DNA from 2 places in the Peribacillus sp. TH16 genome. Region 2 is predicted to be linked to the other one. Evidence: riboswitches for the same ligand, from Rfam matches in the RefSeq annotation. Region 2 holds a riboswitch; the other holds the start of a gene.
The links. A riboswitch is a leader RNA that binds a small molecule or an ion and turns the genes downstream of it on or off. The one in region 2 is predicted to bind cyclic di-GMP.
Positions count from the first base shown of each region.

Region 1: linked by a shared signal. The riboswitch ahead of JFV29_RS19825 (anti-repressor SinI family protein) and the one ahead of JFV29_RS26485 (anti-repressor SinI family protein) in region 2 are both predicted to bind cyclic di-GMP.

Region 1 covers NZ_JAEKEM010000009.1:1,191,818-1,195,238, reverse strand. Annotated here, with positions in the region: gene JFV29_RS19830 (ABC transporter ATP-binding protein) at 1-431, shown strand, start outside; cyclic di-GMP riboswitch class I at 769-849, shown strand; cyclic di-GMP riboswitch class I at 971-1,037, shown strand; cyclic di-GMP riboswitch class I at 1,175-1,256, shown strand; gene JFV29_RS19825 (anti-repressor SinI family protein) at 1,277-1,414, shown strand; gene JFV29_RS19820 (hypothetical protein) at 2,085-2,222, shown strand; gene JFV29_RS19815 (hypothetical protein) at 2,521-2,664, shown strand; gene JFV29_RS19810 (VanZ family protein) at 2,661-3,188, shown strand; gene JFV29_RS19805 (hypothetical protein) at 3,308-3,421, shown strand, end outside.
Region 2 covers NZ_JAEKEM010000009.1:2,563,413-2,566,833, forward strand. Annotated here, with positions in the region: gene secA (preprotein translocase subunit SecA) at 1-636, opposite strand, end outside; gene JFV29_RS26480 (helix-turn-helix domain-containing protein) at 1,077-1,400, shown strand; gene JFV29_RS26485 (anti-repressor SinI family protein) at 1,550-1,690, opposite strand; cyclic di-GMP riboswitch class I at 1,727-1,813, opposite strand; gene hpf (ribosome hibernation-promoting factor, HPF/YfiA family) at 2,687-3,244, opposite strand.

The DNA of each region.
Region 1 (3,421 bases), 1.4 Mb from region 2:
CTAATGCAAGCGATGAATCCATTTGGGAGTCTTTAGAGTTCGCTGCAGCTGATGATTTCGTCAGTAAGCTTCCACAAGGTCTAGACACGCTCATTGGTGACCGTGGAGTTCGACTGTCAGGAGGAGAAAGACAGCGACTTGTACTGGCTCGAGCCATATTACGTAAACCATCTATCCTTGTCTTAGATGAGGCAACAAGTGCATTAGATACGGAAAATGAAGCGAAGATCCAAGCCGCTATCGAAAGATTAAAAGGAACCATGACCATTATTGTAATTGCTCATCGGTTATCGACGATTCGTAATGCGGATCAAGTATTGGTAATGGATCAGGGGGAAATCATTCAAGTCGGTGAATATAACCAACTAGCGAGTGAAAAAAGAGGAATGTTTAGCAATTTACTAGGTATCCAAATAGAATCAAGTGTGTAACCTTAAAGTTTAAGAGCAGTCCGCTTGTCAGCCCATTTATAATGGTCTGTTAAGCGGACTGCTCTTTTTAGTGAAGACTAAAACAAAAATGTGCAAAAGATAGGTATTGAATACGAGTAAGACTAATGATTCACATGGAAAATATTGTAGGGAAAAGACGATAAATATTATTAAACACATGATAACCTTTTATGTATAATTAACCTTATTAGCGTATTAAAGCGGAAGTTTTCAAAAAATATTAAAGGTGAATATCGACTTATATAACGGTAAAGCAACAAGCCTAATGTCTACAAAAAGGAAAAGTCGGAATGGCTTCTTCAAAGTATTAATTTATTCTTGAGAAGGGCAAAACCTATTGAAAAGTAGGGACGCAAAATTACAGGTCTAAGGCAATGCAAAGTCGGTGAGCACTTAAGATTTTTAAGAAGACATTTAAATTACTTACTAATTGAAATTTTGTAGGAAATTGTAATAAAGTAATTAATAGTTACCTATTAACAATTGTTAACTTATTAAGTATAATTAATCTCAATCTAAAAATTGATAAGTAAAGGCGCAAAACCACAGGTCTAAGGTATTTGCTAGGATGGCTGGGTTACCTTAAAAAGGATGAAATGAATTTATACATTAATTCAAATGAGAGAAATCTGGACACCCATTAAAGGCTTTCAGATAATGGAAGTTTCTTTATCATGGTTTTTAACCACCATCGTAAGAAGATTATGTGAAATTTTCAATACTCTTGAGAAGGGCAAACCTATTGAAAAGTAGGGACGCAAAATTACAGGTCTAAGGCTATGCTAAGACGGCTGTGTTACCACAAATAGGGTGAAAAAGAAGATATGCAGAAAAAAATGGATGCAGAATGGATTAATTTAATTTTGGAAGCAAAAAGTGTAGGGGTTTCCATTCAAGAAGTGCGAGAGTTTATTCAGAATGAACAGAACTTGAATAATCAACCCCATAAGAATTGGAAGTAGGAAAACAAAAAGATATTTAGATACTATGAAGGGCTGTTATTCAGCCTTTTTTTTATGAACTGGATTCTACTGTTTTCTTTCTTATAACTTAAAATCTTGCGGATGAAGCGATCTGCTATCAACAAAATTAGTCTTTTGCGCGAGCTGATATCTAAGAGTTTCTAATAGATTAGCACAATATATTGTTAGTTCCCTATAGTATTGTTCGGAAATTGTAAGTACCAATATTTCTATAGAATATTCGGATATAATTAGATATTTTTCCTGACTAAAATGTTCCGGCTCTAAGACTTTTCAACAAGTAGTAAAATATTTAATGAAAAATTAGGATAATAAGTATATAGTACTATTGTAAGCGTTTTCTTATTGGATTAATATGAAGAAGGTAGTGAGTACAAAGAAGTGGTATTATTTTAAATAAAAAGAGAAGATAATTCTTTTTGTGATACATAATAGGGTAATTGGTATATTGGAATATTTTGAATTAATGTATTTTGTATGATTTATAGTAGACTAGAAAGTGACGAATAGATATAAATGCCCAACAAAGAAACAGTGAATAAAACAGTTAATATTTTTGTATATTTGACGATACTACAATATAAAGAAAAAGCTAAAAGGGCTTCGCGAAGGCGATGTCAAGCTGCCATCAAAATACAAGGAGAATTTGATGACAAAAAATAAATATATTACGTTCGAGGAAGTTTATGAAAAGAAAGAAAGAAGCAAGAAAATTTTTATTGGGTCTTATATTACTATTACTTTAATCTTGATTTCTTTATTGACTTTTTTTCTTGGTCGATCATAAGGGTGTTTATCAAATAGGGCTGAGAGATCAGTCCTTTTTGATTTCTTTTTCTTTTGTTTTTTACACCTAATGAACTACATATTTTCAGCTGATGATATTAATAATCCGTCAGTTATGAACTTTTTGTGATCATTCTATTAATATTTCTTTAAAAATTCTGATTTTACCCTTTTTGAATTTATTTCCGCTTGCCAATACACTTTTTATATGTGATTATCAATTAAAAGAGCTATATTCCTTATTTTAGAAAAATAGGTTTAGTACAACTGTTTTACATAGTGGCTCTATTCAAATTGGAGTGGATATTCTAATGGATTTTATTGATATATTAATAGATACGTATACAAAAGGCGAGTTTCAGCAGGATGTTACAGTAAATGATCTTGTGGAAGATCTTAAGGAAAAACTAAGCGGTATCATTGAGGAACATGATAGAATATGATCCGTAAGTTCCGTAAGTGGTTAATCCCAGCTTTGTTCGTTTTATGGGCCATGTTAATCTTCTTTTTTTCCTCACAGACGTATGAGGAGCAAAGGATTTCTCCCTTTTTAGGACAGTTAAATACCCCGTTTTTGTATGAAAAACTCGGTGGTATTTCATTTATGTATGGTGGGCTTGAGGTGAGTGTTCATACAGCTGGAGTGGCTGGATTTTTGGAGTTTTTTATTCGAAAGGGTGCCCATCTTATTATCTTTTTTGTGTTCGGTTTTTTGACGATTAGTGTTTGGCGCACTTTTGTAAAAAACGGCGTTATTTCGTCTTTAGGTGCTCTTTTGTGTGTCCTTTTTTATGCTAGTGCGGACGAACTGCATCAAAAATTCACAGGTGGACGTACCCCCTTGTGGCAGGATGTTATGCTTGATACATTTGGTGGATTACTAGGTATTTTATGCTTTCTTATAATAAATCGACGGCGAAAGCGTCATTCAATGATTTCCCTTTATATTTCAACTCCTTATAAATAAGAAATCTCCCCTGAAACCGTACCCATACAATACTTAAGAAGTATGTCTAATAACATGCTTCTTTTTTATCGTTTATCCCATATATATTATAGCAATGACCTTTGTGAAGGTGATGAAAGATGAAAAGACAAAATAAGAGTCCAAAAGGAATATTGGCAAGTATGCTCCTAGTTTTAGCTGTAGGAGGTTGTATCTTTTTTCTTTGGCCGAGTGGCCCTGTACGCTTGGTGGAG
Region 2 (3,421 bases):
AATCGAATCGACTTCATCGATGACAGCAAAATGCAACGGGCGCTGTACCATTTGTTCTTTATACAAAACCATATTGTCACGCAAGTAATCAAAGCCTAACTCATTATTCGTGCTATAAGTAATGTCAGCATTGTAGGCAGCTTGTTTTTCTTCTTTAGAATGACTGTTCAAATTCAACCCAACAGTCAAACCCAGGAAATCATACAATACACCCATCTCAGTTGCATCACGGTGCGCCAAGTATTCATTGACAGTCACGACATGCACACCTTTACCAGTAAGCGCGTTTAAATAAACCGGCATGGTTGATGTTAATGTTTTACCTTCCCCCGTTTTCATCTCAGAGATGTTTCCATCATGAAGTGATGCCCCACCCATGATTTGAACACGGTAAGGATACAAACCAAGAGCTCGTTTTGCCCCTTCACGCGCAACCGCAAAAGCTTCAACAAGCAAATCATCCACGGTTTCCCCGTTTTGATAACGCTCCTTAAACTCCTCTGTTTTGGCGCGCAACTGCTCATCCGATAACGCAGCTGTCTCATCAGCCAGCGCTTCGACCTGATCAGCGACTTTTTCCAGACGCTTAATTTCTCGCTTATTCGGATCAAAAACTTTATTTAATATATTAAGCATTCAATAACGCTCCTCTATTATGGTAATGATCATTCAATAACACATTCATATAAGTAAGAAGAAACACACCTTCTGTTAATACTAATCCAAGCTTAATTTTAACACTTCTATTCTAGAGGTACAACTTCATGTCACTCTATGTCTATGGACCTGAATTCAGTTCTTACGAAAAACATTGGATAAAAGAGGGGTAAAACTGTTAAAATAGAGGGAAGTAGCAAAAGTACATTACACACTCCCCACTTTTCACATGAGTCCTTAACAAGACAAACGAAAATGCGAAGTAAGCACAACCTTCTATCAATAGAAATTTTTGGTCCCTCTATGACTGATAGTCAGTTGAAGCAATCTAGCTTTTCAGGCTTCCTATTCCTGTGATTTTATGTGGGTTTAAAACTTATAAATCGAAGATAAATAGAACATGTTTCGAGGTGGTATTGTTGATTGGTGAACGTGTAAAAAAACTGCGAGAAGAAAAGAAAATGTCAATGACTGAACTAGCCGATAAAGCCGGAGTAGCAAAGTCATACTTAAGTTCGCTCGAGCGTAACTTACAAACGAATCCTTCTATTCAATTTCTCGAAAAAATCTCTGCTGTACTTAACATTCCTGTAGATGCCCTTCTTTACGATGCACCAAATAAGGAATCCTTGGACACTGACTGGATGAAAATTGTTGAGGAAGCTATGAATTCTGGCGTTTCAAAACAACAATTCAGAGAGTTCATTGAGTTTAATAAATGGAGAAAAGATAAACAAGAATAGATGAATTCTAAACTATCTTCACAAACATAAATAGTACTGCTCTATCAAACTAGTATTGATAGAATTTCAGAAAATAAAATAATCCCTATAAGCAGCTATGTTGTAAATCAACTGTTTATAGGGATGTTTTTTTCATTCCTTTTTGGTTCTTAGTTTTCATTGTTCTGCTCTAGTGGCACATTTAGATTCTCTTTTTTTAAAAAAGCACTAATTTCTTCTTTCTTAAAACCCAATTTCCTAGCTTCTGAAATCAACTTCACCCATTCTTGATCCACTTCCACGTTAACCACCTCTTTTATCCTCCTAAAATACTACTTGTATGTATTTCAGGCAGACCAGCCATCTTAGCATTAAGCAAACTTAGGCCTGTGCCTTTGCGCCCTCATCTTTCGCTGAGCTTGCCTTTGTCAGGGAAATTATTACAAAAACTATATTTATTAAGTTATTATAGCGAATATTTGCTCCAAATATTGCTACTTTATGTCGCTAAATTACCACAATGCACAACTTTTTATCGACAAAATATTACAAAATCAAGAAATCCATGATATTTTTTGTCTATTTCATGTACAAAACAAGATGGTTCAAATGATTCACGTTCGTTTTTTTATAAAATTATAAACATTGCCCTTCTTATTCAAACGATGGGGCATATTAATTCTTTCCATAATAAGTGCATCAAAGGCTTTTTGCGCAGACAAGTCCTCACCGCATAGGTCGGACAAAGCCAACCTCCATATTCTGCACTGCTAAAAGACGCTCTATGACATGTATAGCAATTTTTCTGATACAAAAATCCAACTCCTCTGCACCATAATCAAATCATTTTACATAAATAAATTATTGTTCTTTTTAAAGAACTTTAATCTGAGTATAGTGCAATAGGAGGGGTTATTTAAATAGGTATAAGTACCTATTTATCTTATTAAAGAACGGAAAATGTTCTTTTTAAAGAAAATACAATACATTCCATACTTCATTGTGTTTTTTAGAGAACAATGAAATTCCCAGGAGCCAACCAATTAATCGATACTATTTGATACCTTGTTTTCAACAGATGGATTTTACTTATTATCACATTATCAAAACACTTATCAAATTGCCGAAAGATCATTAAGGAAAAAGGAAGGAAATATAAACAACCATTGACTTCTATGGTTGAAATCGGTGGTTATTTTTCCAGAGCTTATAGAACTCCTTAGCCCAAATGAACATTGCAATGGATGGAGTAAAATTTAAAAAGCACAACCCATAGTCTGGGTTGTGCTTTTGTTTATAGATTCATATTAACTAGGTTCAATTAATCCGTAGCGCCCATCTTTACGACGGTACACAACGTTCGTTGTATTTGTATCCGCATTGGTGTAAACGAAGAAACTGTGACCAAGCATATTCATTTGCAGAATCGCTTCTTCACTATCCATTGGCTTCAAATCAAAGCGCTTATTGCGGACTACTTCAATATCAGTATCATCTTCAAATTCATCCACCACTTCATCAATTTCCGTATTAAAGGCGAACGCCTCAGGAGTTGTAGATAAGTTGTTACGGAATTTACGATTGACTTTCGTTTTATGTTTACGAATTTGGCGTTCAAGCTTGTCATTAATCAAGTCAATAGCAGCATACATATCCGCATTTTCCTCTTCAGCGCGAAGAACCAAATTCTGCATAGGAATCGTCACTTCGACCTTGGATGTATTATTGTTAACTTTCAAATTCACTAACACATTTGCATCTGGTGTATTGTTAAAATATCGTTCTAACTTGCCAATTTTCTTTTCGACGTATTCTCGAATTGCTGGAGTTACCTCAATGTTTTCACCGCGTACGTTGTAATTCATAAAGTGAGTCCTCCTTAAATTAAGACTATACAGTTAGATTCTACAATACCCCTCCGGTTTCCTTTAGAAACACATCATGAAATATGTCGAGATTATGAAACAATTGTCGGAAGGTTAGGAAAGGGTTGATGTCTGCCCTAGCTTTATTATAACAAATACAAAGCTATAAAGAAAAAA